DNA from 4 places in the Sporomusa sp. GT1 genome. Region 3 is predicted to be linked to each of the others. Evidence: a T-box and tRNA genes for the amino acid it is inferred to sense, from the RefSeq annotation. Region 3 holds a T-box; the other regions hold tRNA genes.
What was found. The T-box of region 3 lies ahead of GT1_RS02650 (valine--tRNA ligase). A T-box ahead of a tRNA ligase gene usually reads a tRNA of that ligase, here a tRNA-Val.
Positions count from the first base shown of each region.

Region 1: it has a tRNA-Val gene. The T-box ahead of GT1_RS02650 (valine--tRNA ligase) is inferred to sense a tRNA for this amino acid. The anticodon was not compared.
Region 2: it has a tRNA-Val gene. The T-box ahead of GT1_RS02650 (valine--tRNA ligase) is inferred to sense a tRNA for this amino acid. The anticodon was not compared.
Region 4: it has a tRNA-Val gene. The T-box ahead of GT1_RS02650 (valine--tRNA ligase) is inferred to sense a tRNA for this amino acid. The anticodon was not compared.

Region 1 is NZ_BMBX01000001.1:10,956-17,019, reverse strand. It holds gene dnaG (DNA primase) at 1-992, shown strand, start outside; gene rpoD (RNA polymerase sigma factor RpoD) at 1,049-2,155, shown strand; tRNA gene GT1_RS00100 (tRNA-Asn) at 2,217-2,292, shown strand; tRNA gene GT1_RS00095 (tRNA-Ile) at 2,454-2,528, shown strand; tRNA gene GT1_RS00090 (tRNA-Glu) at 2,537-2,611, shown strand; tRNA gene GT1_RS00085 (tRNA-Val) at 2,768-2,843, shown strand; gene GT1_RS00080 (class I SAM-dependent methyltransferase) at 2,995-3,684, shown strand; gene GT1_RS00075 (Nif3-like dinuclear metal center hexameric protein) at 3,675-4,793, shown strand; RNA gene rnpB (RNase P RNA component class A) at 4,898-5,252, shown strand; gene GT1_RS00065 (nitroreductase family protein) at 5,385-5,945, opposite strand.
Region 2 is NZ_BMBX01000012.1:93,133-99,196, forward strand. It holds gene ptsP (phosphoenolpyruvate--protein phosphotransferase) at 1-511, shown strand, start outside; gene purB (adenylosuccinate lyase) at 746-2,038, shown strand; gene GT1_RS14185 (adenylosuccinate synthase) at 2,099-3,382, shown strand; tRNA gene GT1_RS14190 (tRNA-Lys) at 3,503-3,578, shown strand; tRNA gene GT1_RS14195 (tRNA-Glu) at 3,688-3,762, shown strand; tRNA gene GT1_RS14200 (tRNA-Val) at 3,916-3,991, shown strand; gene GT1_RS14205 (OFA family MFS transporter) at 4,351-5,688, shown strand; gene GT1_RS14210 (cache domain-containing protein) at 5,729-6,064, opposite strand, start outside.
Region 3 is NZ_BMBX01000001.1:504,358-510,421, reverse strand. It holds gene GT1_RS02665 (molybdopterin-dependent oxidoreductase) at 1-1,917, shown strand, start outside; gene GT1_RS02660 (ferredoxin family protein) at 1,944-2,930, shown strand; gene GT1_RS02655 (molybdenum cofactor guanylyltransferase) at 3,011-3,676, shown strand; T-box leader at 3,721-3,940, shown strand; gene GT1_RS02650 (valine--tRNA ligase) at 4,075-6,064, shown strand, end outside.
Region 4 is NZ_BMBX01000015.1:13,082-19,145, forward strand. It holds gene GT1_RS15425 (transcription repressor NadR) at 35-553, opposite strand; gene GT1_RS15430 (PAS domain-containing sensor histidine kinase) at 662-2,308, opposite strand; tRNA gene GT1_RS15435 (tRNA-Val) at 2,417-2,492, opposite strand; tRNA gene GT1_RS15440 (tRNA-Glu) at 2,603-2,677, opposite strand; tRNA gene GT1_RS15445 (tRNA-Asn) at 2,681-2,756, opposite strand; gene GT1_RS15450 (aminopeptidase) at 2,914-4,026, shown strand; gene speE (polyamine aminopropyltransferase) at 4,142-4,990, opposite strand; gene GT1_RS15460 (hypothetical protein) at 5,244-5,408, shown strand; gene GT1_RS15465 (IS66 family insertion sequence element accessory protein TnpB) at 5,632-6,009, shown strand; gene tnpB (IS66 family insertion sequence element accessory protein TnpB) at 5,999-6,064, shown strand, end outside.

The sequences.
Region 1 (6,064 bases), 490 kb from region 3:
CTCATGGCATCAAAAATGTAGTGGCATCCCTGGGGACGGCTTTTACACCAGAACAGGCCAGAACCCTCCTGAAACTTAATAACCTTAATACTGAGCTTTTGTTTTCCTATGACAGCGATGCAGCCGGCCAGAATGCAACCCTGCGGGCGCTCAATACTGTGCGGGCATTAGGCGCAGCTATCAGGGTAGTAACAATACCAGATGGTAAGGATCCGGACGAGTTTATTAGGAAACATGGCAGTGCAGCCTTTGAAGAGTTACTGGCAGCAGCACAGTCTCTGTTGGATTATCAGCTTGACCAAGCGTTAAAATCAGATGATTATTCTACTGTTCAAGGCAAAATTGCTGTTGTTGGCAAACTGGCACCCATTTTGGCCGAGGCAGATAATGCGGTAGAAATCAATGCTCATATTACACGGTTATCTCAGATACTTGCTGTTGATGAAAGCGCTTTACGGAGCGAAATAACAAAATATATAGTTCAGCTTAAAAAGGATAAAAATGTAAAAAACGGGAAAACTATAAACATTGCCTTCTTATATAAACAACCGGCACCAGCAGTAGTTCAGGCTGAACGTCAACTGATTCGTTTGATGTGCGATGATTTATCACTGGTTCCTTATGTATTTGCAAAAATTTTTCCACAAGAATTTCAAGGTGTTTTGCAACAAGAGATAATTAATTTGATATTTAATGCGTATAATATGGAAAAAAATATTACACAGGCAGAACTAAATACAGTTGTGAATAGCTTAAGTGAAAAAGCCAATAACGAATTTTCACATATTATGTTAATGGAAATACAGTTTGAGGATGTAGTCAAATTAGTAGATGATTGTATAAAAACCATTAGGTTAGCTCATTTAACAACATTGTACGAACAACACCGGCTGATGGCCGACGAATTAGAACGCATGGGGGATAGTAGCTTTCTGCAGGAACTGGCGGAAAGTCAGCGAATTAAACATGAAATTAGCAAATTGCATCACTAATAAGCAGGTATGGATAAATCAACTACTGTCGATTGCCACGGGAAGGGGGGAAAACTATGGCCGATAAGAAAAATACTTCAGGCGAGCATGTCAATGAGCTATTGCATAAAGGAAAAAAACGCGGTGTGTTAACATATGCCGAAATTATGGATACTATGCAGACCGATGATATGAGTCCTGATGAAATTGATGATATGTATGAAATCTTTAGCAATAAAGGTATTGAAATTGTTGATGATGCCCCGGACAGTGAATTGATTGAAGGCCCTGACATGGCTGAGATTGAATCCACAGCCGAAGAAGTAGATATAGATCTCACCATTCCTGAAGGCATTAACATCGATGACCCTGTTCGTATGTACCTTAAGGAAATTGGCCGGGTACCGCTCTTAACCGCTGATGAAGAAGTGAAACTGGCAAAGCGTATGGAGCAAGGAGACGAGGAGGCCAAACGCCGGCTTGCAGAAGCTAATTTACGACTGGTTGTAAGTATTGCCAAGCGGTATGTTGGCAGGGGGATGCTGTTCCTTGATCTTATTCAAGAAGGTAATTTGGGACTAATTAAGGCTGTAGAAAAATTCGACTACAACAAGGGATATAAATTTAGCACATATGCTACCTGGTGGATACGCCAGGCCATAACCAGAGCTATTGCCGACCAGGCTCGTACTATCCGTATTCCAGTGCACATGGTGGAAACCATCAACAAGCTCATTCGCGTGTCACGCCAGCTGCTGCAAGAACTTGGGCGTGAACCATCGCCGGAAGAAGTTGCCAAAGCTATGGATGTTAGTGTCGAGCGGGTACGGGAAATTATGAAAATCGCGCAGGAACCTGTATCATTGGAAACGCCTATTGGTGAAGAAGAAGATTCTCATTTAGGCGACTTTATTGAAGACCAGGACGCGCCTGCTCCTGCTGAAGCAGCATCATTTATGTTGCTTAAGGAACAGCTGGAGGAAGTGCTTGAAACACTTACTCCGCGTGAAGAGAAAGTGCTGCGTCTCAGATTTGGCCTGGATGATGGCCGGGCTCGTACTCTCGAAGAAGTGGGGCAGTATTTTGGCGTTACCCGTGAACGGATTCGCCAGATAGAAGCTAAAGCACTGAGGAAACTTCGTCATCCAAGCCGCAGTAAGAAATTAAAAGACTTCCTTGAATAAATTTGCTAAACTACTTGACGTAATAAATACATTATCTTATAATAATTAACGTTGGCGATATTCCTCGATAGCTCAGTTGGTAGAGCAATCGGCTGTTAACCGATCGGTCGTAGGTTCGAGTCCTACTCGAGGAGCCATAAGCAGATAAGCAGAGAGCCAGATTTCTAGGAGCGACAGCGACGCGGAAATCTGTGCGAATCGCTTAGTTCCAAGCGGTAGCGCGGAACATCCTATCCTATACGTTTCTAACTATGTTTCCAAACAGGCTTTCTTCGGAAAACCTGTTTTAATCTCTCTAGGGCCTATAGCTCAGCGGTAGAGCAGCCGGCTCATAACCGGCTGGTCCCTGGTTCGATCCCAGGTGGGCCCACCATTTGTTCTGGCCCGTTGGTCAAGCGGTTAAGACACCGCCCTTTCACGGCGGTATCAAGGGTTCGATTCCCTTACGGGTCACCATAAGCAGCGAACCAGGTTCTCACGAGCCGATAGGCGACATGAGAACCTGAGTGATAAGCAGAGAGCCAGGTTTTGGAGAGCGAAAGCGATACCAGAACCTGTGCGAATTGCTTAGTTCTGAGCGGTAGCGCAGAACATCCTTTATTCTAATTACCCGGGCGATTAGCTCAGCCGGGAGAGCGCCTGCCTTACAAGCAGGATGTCGGCAGTTCGATCCTGTCATCGCCCACCATAAAAACCTGCGAAGTTAAGCTCGCAGGTTTTTTGTTTAGTCTAATAGAATGATTTTGCGCGTCAGCGATTTTTCTTACTATATAGGAGGAAAGGATTTTTTAGCCACCAGGCGAAATAATAACAAGGACAAACCGACAGGAGGATACACAATGAAATTGGGCGAACGATTAAAAACCATTGCAGACATGGTTCCTGCCGGAGCAACTATGGCCGATATCGGTACAGATCATGCTTATTTGCCAATATATCTTGTTACCAGGAATGTTATTTCCCGCGCTATTGCCGGAGATATCCATTATGGCCCCTATCTATCGGCGAAAAACGCGGTGGAATCCCGGCAATTGGCAGAACAGGTTTCCGTACGGCAGGGGAATGGCCTTGAGGTACTTAGCCCCGGTGAAGCCGACGTCGCTGTGATTGCCGGCATGGGTGGGGCAAATATTATTGACATTTTGACATCCCGGCCAGAGGTGACGATAAGCATTAAACGCCTTATTTTACAACCCATGATTGCTGCCGCACTTGTTAGAGAATGGTTATGTATTAACAATTGGCACATCGTTGATGAACAATTGGTGGAAGAGGATGGGCGGTTATATCAGATCATTGCGGCAGAACAAGGAATAAGCCGGCAAGTGGAGCCGGTATTATATGAAATTGGACCGCTGCTCTGGCATACAAGGCATCCGCTGTTGAAACAGCATATCGAAGAATTGATCAGTCATTTGCGTGGCGTACTTTCGGCAATGGCCGGCAGTACGGAAGCCGTTAATTCTGTAAAATACAGAGAGTTTAATGGAAAACTGAAAGAATTGGAGGACAAGCTTGCATGTCTGTAAAATGCCGTGATATTATTGCCGGGCTTGAGCAGTTAGCTCCTGGTTATTTGGCAGAGGATTGGGATAATGTTGGTCTGTTGGTTGGCAGTCCGGAACAGACTATACATAAAGTCAGTGTAGCTTTGGATGTAGATATGGCGGTTATTAGTGAAGCAATCGCGGCAGGCGCTGACATGATTGTTGCCCATCACCCGCTAATATTTAAAAAAATTTCGCAGCTTCGCACCGATTTGCCATTAGGAAGTATGTTGTCCACTTTAATTAAACATGGAATCGCCGTATATACCGCCCATACCAATCTTGACAGTGCGCCCGGGGGAGTGAATGATGTACTGGCCCGGAAACTCAATCTGCTGGCTATTGCGCCGCTGACGACGGTTTATCAGGAGCCGCTGCACAAGCTGGCAGTTTTTGTTCCTGCCTCCCATGTCGAACAGGTGCGCATGGCTATGACTGAAGCTGGTGCGGGGCATATTGGGAATTACAGCCATTGCACTTTTCAGACTCAGGGGATCGGCACATTTTTACCGCTTGCCGGGACTGCGCCATTTATCGGTGAACAGGGCAAGCTTGAATTTGTTGAGGAATACCGGCTGGAAACCATTGTCACAAAATCGCGGCGCTCTGAGGTGATTGCTGCCATGCTGGCGGCCCATCCTTATGAAGAAGTTGCTTACGATGAATATGTACTTAAAAATAGCGGCCTTCGTCACGGTTTGGGACGTGTTGGCCGCCTGACAGAGTCAATGCCTTTGGCAGAATTTATACAGAAGGTAAAGACGGCGTTAGCTGTTGAAGCAATTAAAGTGGCAGGTCCGGCCGATGCTGTAATTAACACTGTGGCGGTATGCGGTGGCAGCGGGGCCAGTTTGATTGAAGCCGCAAGTAAGGCGGGAGCCGATGTCCTGGTGACCGGCGATGTAAAATATCATGATGCCCAGCAGGCAATTGCTGAGGGGATGGTTATTATAGATGCCGGTCATTTTGCTACCGAACAACCGGTGGTGGAAAGTGTGGTCAGGTATTTAACCCTGTGTGCCGGCAAAAAAAACTGGAATGTACAAATTATGGCTAGTAATGTACAGCAGGATGTATTTAGATCCTATTAATACAGCTGTGTCTTGACCGGAGTAACTCTTGTTTTAGTACTGCTTAGTTCTTATTGATTTAGTGTTGAACAAGTGATATAATAAATATCCGGTTGATTAACCTCTGAGTACGAAAGATGATCGCGGGTGCTTGATTGCACTCGAGGAAAGTCCGAGCTCCTTAGGGCAGGGTGCTGGATAACGTCCAGCGAGGGCGACCTCAGGGAAAGTGCCACAGAAATGCAGACCGCCTAACCTTGGTTAGGTAAGGATGGAACGGTGCGGTAAGAGCGCACCAGCAGTCAGGTGACTGACTGGCTAGGTAAACCCCACCTGGAGCAAGACCGAATAGGGAAGGGATGAAGCTGCCCGCTGAGCCTTCCGGGTTGTGTCGCTTGAGCTGTCAGGCAACTGCCGGCCCAGATAAATGATCATCACCGCTAACGCGGAACAGAACTCGGCTTATTGACTACTCAGACAAGCATAAAGAAAACACGGCTTGCGCCGAGCCTTTGGCGAAAGCACAAGCCGATGTTGCCCTTATCCAGGTGAAAGTTATACTTTCTATCATGATAAAAAAACCCCGCAGGCATTTTGGCTGCGGGTTTTGTATTATTTCCAGAATAAAATTTCCGGAGCTTTTTTAGGTACTGCCGGCGGTTTGACCTCCGGATAACCTACGATGATCGGGGCTACCGCTTCATATTCCGCCGGGACGCCGAGTTCTTCCTTGATTTCAGCCAGACTTAAAAATCTCTGGGCAAAGCCAATCCAACAGGTGCCAAGGTTTTGGCTGTGTGCTGCCAGCATAAAGTTTTGTGCGGCTAAACAGCAATCCACAGTACCATTTGGAGATCCAGGCTTGGCAAAGATAATTACCAGTGACTGGGCATTGTAAAAAATATTGAAATCAGGGTTTTCAAATGCTGCTTTATACTTGTTGAGCTGCGGAAATTTATCCAGCGATGCCAGGAGAAGTTGCTTGGTGCGGTCGGAATATTCTTTGAGCAGGGCGGCATTTTGAATTACAGCATAGGCCCAAGGCTGGGAATTCATAGCGCTGGGGGCCTGTACGGCAGCGTCGAGCAGTTTTTCAATTGTTGCTTTATCTACCTGGGCGCTGGTATAACTTCGTACTGAGCGGCGGCTATTAATGGCTTCCAATAGCTCCATGTAATCACATCCTTTTCCACCGATTATAGCAATAGCATAACTGAATCAAATTCAAATGTAAAGTTTTGGGGTTGAAAACTTATTGTATTTTGGTCATACTAGTAGATGAGTTAACCTTG
Region 2 (6,064 bases), on a different contig from region 3:
ATGCCTTGAGCAGGCGGCTGCCCAGCTGATAGATGAAGGAAAACCCTTTGCTGCCAAGGTACCGTTGGGTATCATGATCGAAACCCCGGCGGCTGCTGTTACTGCCAGGGAACTTGCCGCGGAGTGTGACTTTTTTAGTATTGGGACCAATGACTTAGTGCAGTATACGTTGGCGGTGGACCGCGGTAATCCGGCGGTCAGCCCGCTTTACAGTCATTTTCATCCGGCTGTCCTCAGGCTGATTGACGGGATTGTCAAAGCCGGGCACGAGCAGGGCATCTGGGTGGGCATGTGCGGCGAAATGGCCGGGGACCCATTGGCTGCGCCGCTCTTAGCGGCCATGGGGCTGGATGAACTTAGCATGAGTGCTCCCGCCATACCCAGAGTAAAGGCAGTAATCCGTAAACTCCATGACCGGGAAATCGAGGAACTGCTGCCTAAAGCCCTTAGTCTCCAAAATGCCGGTGATATCCGTGCTCTGATGGAGCGTTTTATTACTGCTAACTCTTAAAAGCAAACTAAGACAGCCTGCAGCTATGCAGGCTGTCTTAGTTTCCGAACGATATTTATATTATTAATATAATCATTCGAATTTTATTGACAGTGATTGGCGGCAAATGCTATGATAAACAAGGGAAAAAAGGGAAAAACTAGGCTGAGTTGTTTTTGCGTATGGTCTTAATGGTATAAAATAAATTGGACTGGCTGCTAAACGGGAGAACAGTTCGGAAAGCGAAGTGTTATCATGATTGAACGCTATACTTATCCTGAAATGGGACATATCTGGACCGACCAAAATGAGTTTCAGACGATGCTGGAGATTGAGATTGCTGCTTGCGAAGCTATGGCTAAGCTGGGGCAAATACCCGCAGAGGCTGTACCTGTTATTAAGGAAAAGGCTAAGTTTTCGGTTGAACGTATCCGCGAAATCGAAAAGGAAACCCGTCATGATATTTTGGCATTTTTGCAGGCGGTTGCCGAGAATGTGGGCGATCCTGCCAAGTACATTCATATGGGCTTAACCTCAAGTGATGTTAAAGACACCGCTTTAGGTGTCATGATGAAACAAGCGGCAGATATTATTATTGATGATCTTATTAAACTTCGCGATGTCTTAAAACGCCGCGCGGCTGAACATAAATATACGGTCATGATTGGCCGTACCCATGGGATTCATGCCGAACCCCTTACTCTGGGTTTAAAATTTGCTTTATGGTTTGATGAAACAGAACGCAATATTGAGCGCGTCAAACGGGCCAAAGAGGCAGTGGCTATTGGCAAGCTGTCAGGTGCTGTCGGTACCTATGCCAATATTGATCCATATATCGAAACCCATGTATGCCAGCAAATGGGCATTAAAGCGGCTAAATTAGCCACTCAGGTTATTCAGCGTGACCGTCATGCAGAGTTTTTGACCACTCTGGCTATTGTGGCCGGTTCACTTGATAAAATTGCCACTGAGATTAGAAATCTGCAGCGGACTGATATCCGGGAAGCGGAGGAATATTTCCATCCCGGCCAAAAAGGCTCCTCAGCCATGCCGCATAAACGCAATCCAATTACCTGTGAACGTGTCAGTGGTCTGGCACGGGTGGTACGCGGCAATGCGCTGGCTGCTCTGGAGGATATGCCGCTATGGCATGAACGGGATATTTCCCATTCTTCGGTGGAGCGCGTCATTTTGCCTGACAGCACTATTTTAGTGGATTACATGCTGAGAATTCTTACCGATGTTGTAGACCGTCTGCTGGTGTATCCTGATGCCATGCAAGCCAATATTGAAAAAACCGGCGGTTTGATTTTCAGTCAACGGGTGCTTTTAAAGCTTGTTGACAAAGGTGCCGTCAGGGAAGAGGCCTATCGCTGGGTACAGCGGAATGCTATGGCCAGATGGCTGGAAGGCGCCGACTTTAAAAGTAATGTAATTGCCGACCCGGATATTAAACAATATTTATCCCCGGCAGAGATTGAAGAGTGCTTTGAATATTCCCATTATCTCAGACATGTAGATACCATCATGGCCCGGTTTGGCTTATAAAGCAAACCGGTAATTTTAGTTTACCTTATATTTTAACAAGAAAGAGAAAGGATTGATCCTATGTCTTCTGTAGTGGTTATCGGCACCCAATGGGGCGACGAAGGTAAAGGTAAAATTGTTGATTTTCTGGCCGAAAAGGCCGATGTGGTTGTTCGTTACCAGGGAGGTAACAATGCCGGTCATACCGTTGTTGTTAATGGCAATGAGTTTAAGCTGCATTTATTGCCGTCAGGCATATTATATTCCGGTAAAACCTGCGTAGTGGGCAACGGTGTGGTGGTTGACCCGGCGGTTATGCTTAAAGAACTGAAAGGGATGCAGGACAAAGGCATCGATACTTCGGCCCTTAAAGTGTCCAACCGCGCCCATGTAATCATGCCCTATCACCGTCTGCTTGACGAAGTGGAGGAAGAGTCCCGCGGCGACCGAAAAATCGGCACCACTAAGCGGGGAATCGGCCCTTGCTATATGGATAAGAATTCCCGTTCCGGCATCCGCATGGTTGATTTGATGGATGAGGAAGAATTCTGCTCTAAGTTGGAGTATAACCTGGAAGCCAAAAACCATTTGCTGAAAGCGGTTTATGGGGTAGAAGGCTTTGATTATGAAGAAGTAAAAGCAGAGTATCTGGAATATGCCCGTCAACTTAAACCCTATGTGACAGACACTGCTGCTGTGCTGCATCAGGCTATCAAAAACGATAAAAAAGTGCTGTTTGAAGGCGCGCAAGCCACCCTTCTGGATTTAGACCATGGAACTTACCCCTATGTAACCTCTTCACACCCGATTGCCGGCGGTGCCTGCATCGGTGCCGGAGTAGGGCCAACCCAAATTCATAAGGTTATTGGTGTAGTGAAAGCATACACCACCCGTGTTGGTGAAGGTCCCTTCCCGACCGAGCTTAATGATGAAGTTGGTGACACTATCCGGGAACGGGGGCATGAATATGGCACCACTACCGGACGTCCGCGCCGCTGCGGCTGGATGGATGCCTGCGTAGTGCGTTATGCCGGTTATGTGAGTGGAATCGACTATATGGCAATTACCCGTCTGGATATTCTTGATGGCTTAAAGACTCTCAAGATTTGCACCGGTTACAAATATAAAGGCGAACTCCTGAATGAATTCCCTGCCAGCCTTAAGGTGCTTGCCCAGGTTGAGCCGATCTATGAGGAACTGCCAGGCTGGGAGGAGCCGACAAGCCATGTACGAAGCTATGATGAGCTGCCGCTTAATGCCCGCCGTTATATTGAACGCCTGAGCGAGGTTGCCGATATTAAAATCGGGATCGTTTCTGTTGGCCCTGGCCGCGAGCAGACAATTATCCTTGCCGATATGTTTTAAACTATTAACAAAAAGAGATAACCTGCATTGGCGGGTTATCTCTTTTTGACTTTGCGATTTTTCCGGAAAATATTATTGACAAGCCTATATGTATCTTGTATAATTCTATCTTGTGAAGACGACCCACTAGCTCAGTCGGTAGAGCACCTGACTTTTAATCAGGGTGTCGATGGTTCGAGTCCATCGTGGGTCACCATAAGCAGCGAACCGGGTTCTCACGAGCCGATAGGCGAAATGAGAACCCGAGTGAGTCGCTTACTTCTGAGCGGTAGTGAAGAAGAGTATTCCTTGTTAGAATTGTTCATGGCCCGTTGGTCAAGCGGTTAAGACACCGCCCTTTCACGGCGGTATCAAGGGTTCGATTCCCTTACGGGTCACCATAAGCAGCGAACCAGGTTCTCACGAGCCGATAGGCGAAATGAGAACCTGAGTGATAAGCAGAGAGCCAGGTTTTGGAGAGCGAAAGCGATACCAGAACCTGTGCGAATCGCTTAGTTCTGAGCGAAAGCGAAGAACCTCCTTTTGCAAATTATGGGCGATTAGCTCAGCCGGGAGAGCGCCTGCCTTACAAGCAGGATGTCGGCAGTTCGATCCTGTCATCGCCCACCACAAAATAAGCTTTGAGTAGTCTCGAAGCTTATTTTTTTGTTTGGTAAAATATTCGATGCTGAGAAACAATGACACATCGGTTGGTAAATGGGTCATTTCGGCGCGAAGTTTATACCGTTCAGCAGGATAGTGTGGCGGGATTGTTTTGATGGTGGCTATAATAGTAATGTAAAAGAGGTCTCATTTGATAGGGTGGCAGCTTTCACGGCGCCGGAAGCATGTCGCTTAAGTAATGCGAATATTTCGTATATACTCAATTGCCACAAAACCATTTTATTGTAATACCGTCTTTGCTCCGATGTCAGCTGACAAGCAAAAGTTACTATTACCAATGGAACTATGTAAAGGAGAGAAGAACTATGGGAACAGAAAAACAAAATATTCCAAACCGATGGGTGATAGCCATCATGGGTACCTTGCTGCAGGTTGCCCTGGGAACTGTGTATGCCTGGAGCTTTTTCCAAAAGCCAGTTATGGATGCCAACAATTGGACTAACTCCGAAGCAGCTTGGGCATTTAGCCTGGCCATTTTCTCTCTCGGGCTGGCTGCAGCCTGGGGCGGCATTAATCTTCCTAAATTCGGACCGCGCAAGCTTGCCATGACAGGCGGTTTCTTATTCAGTCTCGGCTATCTGATTGCTGCCTATGCGCTTTCCATCAAAAGCCTAGGACTCCTCTATGTCGGGTATGGTGTTATTGGTGGGATTGGTTTGGGTCTTGGTTATGTAACTCCGGTAGCAACTGCTGCCAAGTGGTTTCCTGACAAAAAGGGATTTATTACCGGTATGGTAGTTATGGGCTTTGGTTTTGGCGCCCTCATTATGGCAAAAATTCTGGCTCCCATCTTTATGAGCATGACAGGTGGCAATCTTGTTCTGGTATTTTCTTATGTAGGTACGGTCATGTTCTTCATTACCTTACCGGCAGGTTACTACATGATTAATCCGCCTGCTGGTTTCGTGCCGCCAGGCTATACCCCTCCGGCCACTTCAGCGTCAGCGCAAGCTTCGCAGGATGCAATTACAGCGAGAGAATGTATTATGTCCGGTAAATTTCTGATGATGTGGACCGTTTTCTTCTTTAATATTATTGCAGGTATTATGTTTATCAGTTTCCAATCTCCTTTATTACAGGATCTTCTGAAAAAGACTATGGATCCAGCCACCCTGTCAGACCCGCAGGTGATTGCCGGGTTGGCCGCTGCCGGTGCTACCTTAATTGCCGTTAGCTCCATCTTTAACGGTGTAGGCCGTTTCTTCTGGGGCGGTTTATCCGATAAAATCGGCCGGGTTCAGACATTCCGTCTCATTCTCGGTACACAACTGCTGGTATTTATTGCTTTGCTGTTTGTTAGCAATCCTATTGTCTTTGGTGTACTTGTCTGCTATGTCCTGCTCTGCTATGGCGGCGGATTTGGTTCTATGCCTTCCTTTGTCCTTGATGTATTCGGTCAGAAGCTGATGCCGATTGTTTATGGCACCATTCTTACCGCATGGGGCTGTGGCGGTATCGTTGGTCCGCAAATCGTAGCTTTTCTGAAAGATAATTTTGCTAATCAGGCTGCCCAGTACACCTTCGTGGCGGCAGCGATACTCTTGTTCCTTGGCTTGCTCATTACCTTGGCTCTTAGCAATAAAAAGTTTGAATCAAGCGGAGCTGCCAAAATTGCAGCTACAGAAGAAATAACAGTGAAGTAAGGTAAGATATAGGATTATAAGATTAAAAAACGCCACGCAATCAGCGTGGCGTTTTTCCATGTTTAGAGTTTTTCTTCCAACAGAGCACAGGACGATTGTCAAAGCCGATTGACCAGGTATCCAACGGGATAAAGCAGGTGCCAGCCAATGCGAACAGCAAGGCAATTCGAGCAGATAATACTGCAATCGATGTAAAGCTGTGTCTAAGCTGGTCTGCCAATTTTTTCGAGACGCCGATGTAGAACATGCCAATAATGTTGCCGGAATCATCTTTAAGCGGGGCGTAGCAAGTCTGGTAGTTTTCGCCGACAACTTCCGCTTCTCCAATATAGAGATTGCCATTGGTAAGCACTGTCTCGGTAACATAGTCGGCAGC
Region 3 (6,064 bases):
TATACGAACGGAAAATTGTGCGCCAAAGGTCAAACCTACATCCGGCGGGTTTACAGCCCGGAGCGGCTTCGCTATCCGATGCGCCAACTTGGGCGTGGGTCAGGGCGTTGGGAACGGTTGACCTGGAACGAGGCAATGGCCATTATCTGTGAAAAAATCCTGGACATAAAAGATCGATATGGTTCTACCTTACCGCTTTGTCTGAATAAGTATTCCGGCAACATGGGAATTCTCCACAATGCTGTGGAGGGGATGTTCAATAGTTTAGGCCCGACTACTCAGGCCAAAGGGTCATCATGCTGGGCGGCAGGCATCGATGCGCAGTTGTACGATTTAGGCCGGAATGTTAATTCAGACCCTGAGGAAATGGCCAAGGCCAGGCTGATAATTCTCTGGGGTGTAAATCCGGCTTGGACCGCCATCCACTCATTGCCGTATATTTACCAGGCACAGGCTAATGGCGCAAAGGTTATTGTCATTGACCCAATTTACACGCAAACGGCGCGCAAGGCAGATTATTTTGTGCAGATTAGCCCGGGGAAGGATGGCGCTTTAGCCTTGGCGTTGGCAAAAGAACTATGCGCCAGCGGCAAGCTTGACCAGGATTTTATTGACAATTATACGCTGGGTTGGCCGGAGTTTCGGGAATACCTCTCGGCATTAGACCGTGATTACCTTGCAGACCAATGCGGCCAGCATCGGGAAGCAATAAAAGAGCTGGCAGCTATGATTACCAGCTTCGGTCCTGTCTTTGTCTGGGTTGGCTTTGGTCTGCAGCGCCATGTCAACGGCGGCCAAAGCTTGCGGGCCATTGACGCGTTGGCTGCCATGACCGGCAATATTGGCACTGCCGGCAGCGGCGTTCAATATGCGCAAAGAATGACACAGTGTTTTAATTATAAGTTTCTCAACAGCCCTGCTGGCACCAGGTATATCAATATGAATGAATTCGCCCGGGAACTGGGGAGTCTCAATGAGCCGCCGGTTAAGTTGCTCTGGGTGGCTTGCCGTAATTTGATGACGCAAGATGTGGCAAGCAGCATGTTGGTCAAAGAGCTTGAAAAGCTGGAATTGATTGTTACGGTGGAACAATTTCTTACACCTACGACCCACTATTCTGATATTGTTTTGCCGACAACTACCCACTTTGAAGAGCTGGATGTGGTTTCCGGCTATTGGCATCATTGGATTGGTTTAAATGAGCAAGCCATTCCGCCATTTTTCGATTCCAAGAGCGACCTTGAAATTGCCCGGCTGTTAGCTGGAACGTTAAATCAGTACCGGGAAGGCAGCAGTTCTTTTCCGCTTGACAAATCACCGGCCGACTTTTTGGATAGCGAATTTAACGAGAACGTGTATACCCTGCTCGGGATTAGTCACTGGTCAGAATTGGGCACCGGGCCAAGACGGGCAGCTATTGCGCGAACGGCTTGGCAGGATAAGCGCTTTGCGACCAACTCAGGCAAGTTTGAGTTTTTTTCGACTAAGGCGCTGGCTAACGGCCTAACGGCATTGCCTGAATATAGACCAGGGGCTGTGCCTGATGGTACGTATCCGTATTGGTTCATAACCTCACACGCGCAGCAGGGACTTAACTCGCAATTTCAGAATATCACAGCCTGGCCTAAAGCGTCGGAACAAATGGTATTCATCAATCCCGAGACGGCGGCGCAGAAAGGCTTAGTAAATGGACAGCAGATAAGAGTATACAATAGCATGGGGGCAATAACTCTCAAAGCTTGTATTTCCCAGGATATACCGCCAGATGTATTAGTTTGCCACCAAGGCTGGCGACCGGGAAAAGATAGCAGCCTTAACGCCTTAAACGCAGGTCTGCCGACAGATATGGGGGATATAGGCACAGGCTATAAGGGTCTCGCTTTCTATGATGTTTTTGTGGATTTCGAGCCGGTATAGTTTTTAAAAGAAAGGCACTAGGTAAAATGAAGGTTGTAATTGATGCGCAAAAGTGTGTAAATAAACGTTTTGCCAGGGTAAAATGTACTGATTGCAGGGATAGTTGCCCGGCTAAATGCATTAATGAGACATTGGAAATAGGAAACCATTGTACCAATTGCGGCCTCTGTCTTGCCGTCTGTCCGGCTGAGGCAATCGGCGGAGTCAGTTATTCTGTAGAAGCTGTACAGCAACTATTCACCAGTCAGGAGCCCATAAGACTAATCTGCCAACGCTGTCAACCTGACAGTTTGTGGCCTTGCTTGGGCTTTTTAGATCCGACCTTGCTCTTGGCGCTTGTATTTTCGGCTGAGGATGGCAGGCGGGAAGTTGCAATCTACCAGGAGGAATGCAGGCAGTGCTGTGATGAGATTGCCGAGCATCTCGTAAGGACGGTAGCGGAAGCTAACCGGCTTATGGGCTCCGGTACGCCAAGGATTGTGAATGCCAAACAAAAATTTGACGGCTTGGCGCCAAAAGCGGTTTCACGCCGTGAATTTTTCGCCAAGCTTTGGGAATCGTCTGTTTCGACAATTAGGGACATTGCCTTTGCGACTGCCGAAGAAATGCGGCCAATTCCGCGCCGAGATTTATTTAGCAAGAGTGGTATTGCTCAGTTGCATCAAAGTGAGCTATACAATCAGACAACTTTTAAAAAACTTGCTGTCGGGAAAAAATGCAATACCTGCGGCCTGTGTGCCAAAGTGTGCAGTGCGGGTGCGATTGCTACTGCTTCTAAGGAGGGTATCTTCAAAATTAGGCATAACCCGGCTAGGTGTAAAAACTGCGGTGTTTGTGCTGTGCTTTGTCCTCAGGGAGCAATCTCGCTATTGCCGGCAAGCTTGTTAGCCGAGACTATTGTAGGGCTGTTTAACATGCCGGTCTGCCAAGATTGCGGCCGGAAATATCAGCCGGTGGGCAACGCGGGCGTTTGCAGCGACTGTATGCAGAAGTCCAGAATTTTTTCTTCCTAATTATATGCTGCTTTTATTTCTATGAGCGCAATCTTGACATAAATACTACCATTTATTATAATTATTCATAATCCCTATTTATGAGATGGAGTTTGGTTCTATTGAGTAAAATCAAAGAAAACCCTGGCTGGCAACATACTATTACTCCATTCATATTGTCTGGAGGGAAAAGCCGGCGAATGGGGAGAAATAAATCTTTTGTAAGACTGGGCGGCAGGCCGTTAATCGAAATTGTTGCCGGGAAAGTGGCCGACATTTTCCAGCAGAAACCGGTGATTATTACCAATCATCCGGAGGAATACTCTTATTTAGGGTGTAACATGATTGGTGACATTGTCAAAGATAAAGGCCCGTTAGGCGGCATCCATGCAGGGCTGATTAGTTCACCTACACCTTATATATTTGTTTTTGCCTGTGACATGCCTTTTATCGAAAAAGCCTTTATCCACTATATGATGAACCGGTTAGCAGGGGAAGATATTCTTATTCCGCATAACGGGGAAAGTGTAGAGCCTTTGCACGCAATATATTCAAAGCAGTGCATAGCGGCTATTGAGCTTCATCTTCATAAAGATCATTGCTGTGTTCAATCTTTTTTTCAAGATGTAAATATCGCCTATGTTGAGCAACCTGAGATGACTGGGCTGAATATCCTGGATCATTATTTCTTAAATGTGAATACAGTGGAAGATTTAACAGCAGCTGAGCGTTACCTTGTGCAGTCGCGTGATAACCTCAAATCTTGACATGGTTTACTTTAAACAGGTATAATAAAAACCAATTACATACAATAACGGCGAAGAATGGAAAAGTAGGCTGATGCGCCTGTTTTAGAGAGGGAACCCGAGGCTGGAAGGTTTCTCTGTGTGCAAGCTGAAGGTCATCCAGGAGCCGCCCCGCTGAACCGATTTAGTAGGCGTGGCCGATTGCCCCGTTACGGCAGAGCAAGTGTTCGGTTTTGGCCGAAAATCAAGGTGGTACCGCGGAAGTTAATTCTTTTCGTCCTTATAGTGGATGAAAAGAATTTTTTTATTCTAACAAAAATTATAATTTTTGCGCGCCTCAGCGGTTTTTTCTTGTTTAAATTATAGCAGCAATAACTCTGACGCCAGTTTATGCGCAAACATATATTCAAGGAGGACATATGGAACAGAAGAACAATATTCCAACCGTTTATGACCCACAGGCCGTTGAGGCCAAATGGTATGCATTCTGGGAAGAAAATAACTTATTTCATGCCAAAACAGATCCAAATAAACAGCCTTTCAGCATTGTTATTCCGCCGCCCAATGTTACCGGACAATTACATATGGGCCATGCCCTGGATAACACCTTGCAGGATATTCTTATCCGGTTTAAGCGGCTGCAGGGGTATGATACGCTGTGGATGCCGGGTACCGACCACGCAGGGATTGCCACCCAGATAAAGGTGGAAGAAATGCTGGCCCAGGAGGGGAAAACCCGCTATGATTTAGGGCGCGAAACCTTTATTGACAGGGTATGGGACTGGAAAGCCCAGTACGGCAGCCGCATCATCAATCAACTCAAGCGTTTGGGTGCTTCCTGTGATTGGCAGCGTGAGCGCTTTACCATGGATGAGGGCTGCTCAGAGGCCGTCCGTGAAGTATTTGTCAGCTTGTATGAGCAAGGGCTTATTTACCAGGGTAACCGTATCACCAACTGGTGCCCGCGCTGTAATACGGCACTTAGTGATATTGAGGTAGAGCATGAGGAGCAGCCGGGTAATTTGTATCATGTCCGTTATTCGGTAGAAGGTGCTGACGGCGAGTATGTAACTGTTGCCACTACCCGGCCGGAAACCATCCTGGGAGACAGCGGAGTGGCTGTGCATCCTGAGGATGCCAGGTATAAACATTTGCTGGGGAAATATCTGGTGCTGCCGCTGGTAGGCCGTCGTCTGCCAATTGTGGCTGATGAATATGTTGACCCTTCCTTTGGTACAGGTGCGGTAAAGGTGACGCCGGCGCATGATCCCAATGACTTTGACATGGGACTAAGGCACAAGCTTCCCGAAATTATTGTTATGAATCCTGACGGCACCATGGCCGCAGATACCGGTAAATATGCCGGCATGGACCGCTATGAATGCCGTAAGGCGCTTGTTGAGGACCTCAAAGCTCAGGACTATCTTGTAAAAATTGACGAACACAATCACGCTGTCGGCCATTGCCAGCGCTGCAGCACAATTGTTGAGCCGCTGGTATCGAAACAGTGGTTTGTCAAGATGGAGCCGCTGGCCAAACCGGCGATTGAGGCGGTAACTTCAGGCAGCATTCAATTTGTACCTGAGCGTTTTACTAAAACTTACACCAATTGGCTGGAGAACATCAGGGACTGGTGTATTTCCCGTCAGATTTGGTGGGGTCACCGGATTCCGGCCTGGTATTGTGATTGTGGCGAAGTTACCGTATCCCGGGATGACATTACCGCCTGCCCCAAGTGTGGCGGCAGTGTTGAACAAGACCCCGATGTGCTGGATACTTGGTTTAGTTCGGCGTTATGGCCGTTTTCCACCATGGGCTGGCCGGAAAATACCGCCGAGTTAAAACAATTTTATCCGACCAGTGTACTGGTGACAGGCTATGATATTATTTTCTTCTGGGTTGCCAGAATGATCATGATGGGACTGAAGTTTCAGGAGGATATTCCTTTCCGGCATGTCTTTATTCATGGTCTGGTACGTGATAGTCAGGGACGGAAGATGAGTAAATCGCTCGGTAACGGTATTGACCCGTTAGACGTGATAGATAAATACGGTGCCGATACCTTGCGCTTTATGCTGGTAACCGGCAACACGCCTGGTAATGATATGCGTTTTTACTGGGAACGGGTAGAGTCCAGCCGGAACTTTGCCAACAAGATTTGGAATGCTTCGCGGTTTGTGCTGATGAACCTGGAAGGCTTTGACCCGGCATTTGTACCAGATGCCAAAGCCTTTACCCTTGCCGACAAATGGATTTTGAGCCGTTATAACCAGACGGTGGCGGATGTTACCCGCAATCTGGAAAGGTTTGAGCTGGGGGAAGCTGCCCGCATGGTATATGAGTTCATCTGGGACGAGTTCTGTGACTGGTATATTGAGTTGGCCAAAGGCCGTCTTTATAATAAGGAAG
Region 4 (6,064 bases), on a different contig from region 3:
CGTAAACTGACAGCGTTGTTTTTATAAACCAGAGTTAGTACAGCAATATTCCGGTTTTCTTAAGCTCTGCTGCGATTTTTTGCATAATTTCCGTTGATGCGGCTTCCACTGTATGCAAATGCACACCACCGGTAACAAGGGAAAGCGGTGCAGCCCCGCCTTCTGCTGATTTGTGTAAAAACTCGGCTAAGTCACGCCGGGAAGCCAGCATTAAGTTGGCTTTAATCTCCCCATATACCGGATGCTCCACACTGACATCAAGTACCTTGCCGCCATTATCAATAATTATTGCCAGTTCTTCCCCCATCTGCTCAACGCCATGACGGCAGGCAAATTTGGCGGTAATAACCGCCGGAGCGGCAGTCGCCGGTAACATAACATAACCCTGAGGAGTAGCGTAGATATCAAGCCCTGCTGCCCGCAAAATGGCGATATCCCCCACAATAACCTGCCGGCTTACTCCTAACTGTCTGGCCAGTATCGTACCGGTTATCGGCTGCCCGCTTGCTTTTAGCAAACCGGCAATTTTTTCACGCCGTTCTTTTGCTTCCATACCAACACCCCCCGCTCCAAACCAACTCTGGTGAAACCGCAGCTCCCCTCCGGCTGCTTTAGCATATATAACTATATTATACACCAAAAATCTAAACTTGGCAGACTGCTAACAGCATATCGCCTCAACAGCTTCATCTTCAACAGCCGCCGGCAAAAACACGGTAAATGTCGTTTTCCCCTGCTCACTAAAAACCTTGATAGTCCCGCCATGATTTTGGATTATGCGATAACATACCGAAAGCCCCAAACCGGAACCAGTTTCTTTGGTAGTAAAGAAGGGAGTTCCCAGTTTTTCGACAACTGCTGCCGCAATGCCTTCACCATTATCCTCCACCGTCACTGCCAGCATATCCTGCTGTCTGCTGACGGCAAGACTGATAATGCCGGCAAACGGCACAGCTTCTATGGCATTTTTCAATAAATTAATAAATACCTGTTTCAACTGCGATATATCCCCAAAAGTCAAACAGTGTCCCTGAGGCAACTGCAATTGCAAGGTAATATTTTTAGTATGCAATTGGCTTTCCATAAGTAAAACTACATTTTCTAATAATTTACAGATATTCACTTCTTCAAACACCGGTTCCTTAAGCGGACGCGCCAGCATTTGAAATTCGCTGATCAGATTATCAATCCGGCCAATTTCAGCAAGCACAATTTCCAGGTGTTCCGGCGTTGGCGGTTTGTCGGTACGGCGGGCCATAAGCTGAATAAAGCCCTTTATGGAGGTAAGCGGGTTCCTGATTTCGTGGGCAATTCCAGCCGCCAATTGGTTAACACATTTCATGCGCTCCAGCCTGAGCTGCTCACGCTCACGCTCATGGCGTTTTGCCTGCCGCCACACACCATATAAGAGGCCAAAGCAAACCAAGAGCAGCAGGAGATTCTCTACATCATCCATGGATTCTCGCAGCACTCTGGCATATACAACATGCAGAGGCACAGCCGTTGCCACCTGCCAGGTGGCATTATTCAAAGCAGTATGTATCAGCAGCTTGTCTACCCCATCCACCATCGAATTAAATTGCACTACACCTTCTCCGTTAAACAGCAGGCCACTTAGCTGATCTTTTAATAAAGAGTTTTCCGGATACAATTCAGCCAGACGCGAATGATAAATAAACTGGCCGCTGGCATCCAGAATGAAGATATACTGACATTCGGCTATATTTCCCTGGAAAAGCGCCATCGACATATCACTAATCGGTACATACGCTACTAATATTGCAATAACCTTATTCTCATTCATGACAGGAACCCGCAAGTTTATATAAGCGTTTTCCAGGCTCTGATGCACGATCCTGCCGGATATCTCTGTCTGCCCTGCCAGTGGTGCAGCAAACGTCTCCACCAGCTTCGGATCGCCGGCCGCCGACGGTACAGAACCGGAGTTGGAGTAATAATCAGCAATTAAGTTACCCTTCGGGTCAAATACAGCAACATTATCTACTCCCAACACTGCGGCGGCTGACAGCAAATCACTGCGAACCCGTTCCACTTCAAGACTGCGTACATTAGGAGAACCGGCTAACACTTTTAGACCTATTAATTTAGTATCAAAATACAAGTTCAAATACTCGGCAACTGTAGCCAGCTGTTCCCGTTCAGTTGCCACTACATTTTGGTATTGATAATTATAATAATTCACAATAAGTCCACACATTATTACTAAAAGTCCTATACCAACAAACAGCATCGCTACGGTATGTTTAGATTTGGAAAGCTGCACCAAATTCCACCACCTTTTTGACATGATTCGCCAAAATTCATACTTTTCCTGCAAGTTACGGCATTGGTGTGCTTTTTCACAAGCAAAAAACAGAAAAGCTTCAGATATATTATGATATCTGAAGCTTTTCTATGGTGGGCGATGACAGGATCGAACTGCCGACATCCTGCTTGTAAGGCAGGCGCTCTCCCGGCTGAGCTAATCGCCCATTTAATTAATTGATCAAGGAATACGCTTCCTCACTTCCGCTCGGAAGTAAGCGACTTACACAGGTTCTCATTTCGCCTATCAGCTCATGAGAACCTGGTTCGCTGCTTATGGTGACCCGTAGGGGATTCGAACCCCTGATACCGCCGTGAAAGGGCGGTGTCTTAACCGCTTGACCAACGGGCCATATGGCTCCTCGAGTAGGACTCGAACCTACGACAAATCGGTTAACAGCCGATTGCTCTACCGACTGAGCTATCGAGGAATTATTATGACATAATGAATTATATACTAGGAAAAATAAAATTGCAAGCACTTACGGCATTTTTTTTATGTAATAGCCCAATAAATGCAAAGGATATTTTTGCTAAAACATCAAATACTGATATAGGATAGTTAACAACCTGTAAGGAGGTCGTATTTTGGATCCAAGAATCAAAACTCTCGCCAAAAACCTGATTGGCTATTCAACCAGCCTTAAGCCTGGCGAAAAAATATTAATTGAAATGTATGACGATGCTCTTCCGCTGGCTAAAGCCCTTGTTGATGAAGCTTACGCCGCCGGCGGCATCCCTTTTCTCGAAATTAAAAACAGTCAGTTACAGCGCGCGCTGCTGATGAGCGCCTCAGCGGAACAACTGAAATTGGCTGCCTCCTGGGAACAGGCCCGGATGAAAGAGATGGATGCTTATATTGCCATCAGAGCCAGTTTTAATATTACCGAAATGGCTGATGTCCCCTCTGCTCAATTGCAAAGCTACCAGCAAAACTGGGTTAAGCCTGTACATCTTGACATCCGCGTTCCCGACACCAAATGGTGCATTTTGCGCTGGCCTAATGCCTCTATGGCACAACTGGCTAACAGCAGCACCGAAGCCTTTGAAGACTTCTATTTCAATGTCTGCAACCTTGACTATGCCAAAATGGCCAAAGCTATGGACCCCTTAATTGAGCTTATGGAAAAAACCGATAAAGTCAAAATTACCGGCCCCGGCACCGACCTCACCTTTTCCATAAAAGGCATTCCGACTGTAAAATGCTCCGGACTCAGAAATATACCGGACGGCGAAGTCTATACCGCGCCTGTCAAAGATTCGGTAAACGGCGTCCTTACCTATAACACGCCGGCAGTATATCAAGGCTTCACCTACGAAAATATCAGCCTGGAATTCCAAAACGGCAAAATCGTCAAGGCTACTGCCAATAACAGCGAAAAAATCAATAAAATATTTGACACCGACGAAGGCTCCCGCTATATTGGCGAATTTGCCCTGGGCGTTAATCCCTATATTGAAACCCCGATGAAAGATACTCTTTTTGATGAAAAAATCAAGGGCAGCTTCCACTTTACTCCCGGCAATGCTTATGACGTTGCCTTTAATGGCAACAAATCAGCCATTCACTGGGATCTTGTCTGCATTCAAAATCCCGAATACGGCGGCGGTGAAATCTACTTTGACGACAAGCTCATCCGTAAAGACGGCCGGTTCGTACTGCCTGCACTGGCAGGGCTAAATCCGGAAAACCTGATGTAGTACATTGCTCCGTAAATTACCAAAAGCGCGATTGCCTCACAACAGCCTGCATGACCGGCAGCTTTCCTTTCCCGCTGTCATTTAGCAGTCATAGTGTGGCATCGCGCTTTTTCCGTTACACGTAAGCTTGCTTCAATAATTCCCGCACAAAGTTCGGCAGGGAAAAGCAGCTTTTTTGTATATCCCGGTTATAGTAGCGGGTATCGGCAATCTCCGGTATCCGGGAGATATCGACTGCAGCCGGGTCATACTGCTTGGAACCGATGGTAAAGCAGTGCAGACCGCTCGGGTAAATCGGAATATTTGCCAGGTATAAGCGCGTAATCGGGAACAGTGAGGAAATATCGGTTTGCAGCCGTTTTATCAGTTCCTGATGATAAAACGGCGACTCTGTCTGCTGTACAAACAGTCCATCTGCTTTCAAGGCCTTATGTACATTCTGGTAGAAGGCATGGGTGAACAGGCCTTCGCCGGGACCAATAGGATCAGAACAATCGACAATGATAACATCGTATTTGTTTTCCACTTCCTGCATGTGCTTAATGCCATCACCAATTGTAAGACGCAGCTTCGGATGGCTTTCATTTAGCGCCACACTGATTTCCGGCAAATACTTTTTACAAACCTCAACCACCGTGCCATCAATCTCTACCATTTCCGCCACCTCGACCGACTGGTGCTTAACCACTTCACGAATCGTACCGCCGTCACCACCGCCGATAACCAGGACAGTCTTAGGGTTAGGATGTACACATAGCGGCACATGGGCAATCATTTCATGGTAGATATACTCATCCACAATAGATGTTTGAAAAACACCGTCTAATACCAGCATCCGGCCGAATTCGTACGAATCGACTACCGCAATTTCCTGAAACTGCGACCGGCCTGTATAAAGTGTTTCTTTTATCCTGACGGTAAACCCCAAGTTTTCGGTTTGATATTCTGTATACCACAACTCCATGGATAGCTTCCTCCTTGCGTTATTTTAACCTTATATCTATTCTACCTTATATAATTTGTTTAAGCATAGATTTTATCATACAAATTATTCTATTTAAAGACAAATTCGTCAAAACAGCCAATAAATTTGAAAAAGTTTTAGCTTATTGTAAAATTTGTACTTTATTTCACAATAATAATGGTGTATAATAAGCCTATCAGGTCCAGTTACCTTTCTACGTTTGGCTTACTATTCGAAGGGAGGGGGTGAGCTTGTGTTCAAGAATCTGGTGTTTTACCTGACGTTGGCAATTGTCAGCCCGCTGTTTTTCGCGTTCTTGCTTTTGCTAATTTTTACCTCGCCGATTTGGTTTTTCATCACGTTGCCCTATCACATCAGTCGACGCACCCAGCCTGAACCTACAATTGCATTAGAGTAAGAAGCCTACAAAGCTCTTTCGTTGTTGATTCGTAAGTAATACGGATAAATGACAAAAGAGCCTTGTTCTTTTATGCGGGGAAATAGGAACATGTACTATACATGGAGAGTAAGCGTCTAAAAAGGCAGTGGATAGAAACTCAGAATTGACTATGGGATAATAACTCTAAACGCAATATGGAGTTTTTAAAGTAAGTCAAAAAACTCCCAAAGGAGGTTTAGAGTTGGATACCCAGGAAGTAAAACGGCAACACCGACTGAACCAGTGGATCGAGATCGTCCGCCAGTGCCGCAGCAGCGGTCAGACGGTTTCCGCTTGGTGTGCTGAAAATAACATTAATCCCAAACGATACTACTATTGGCTGCGGTGTGTGCGTATGGCAGCCTGTGAACGTTTGCCGACGAGTGGAAGCAATGAGTTAAGCATTGTGCCAGTTACACTGTCCGGTTCTCTGCATAAAACAGATTCAGTTGCTCCGGTTATTATCGGAGCGCCTGCACCTCTCGTTCTTCGCATAGGCTCGGCCACATTAGAACTTCGTAATGGCGCATCGCCAGAACTGATTGCCCATACGCTAAAGGCTATCACTCATGTTCGGTGACATTACCCAAGCCAATCAAATCTATATTGCCTGCGGTTACACCGATATGCGAAAA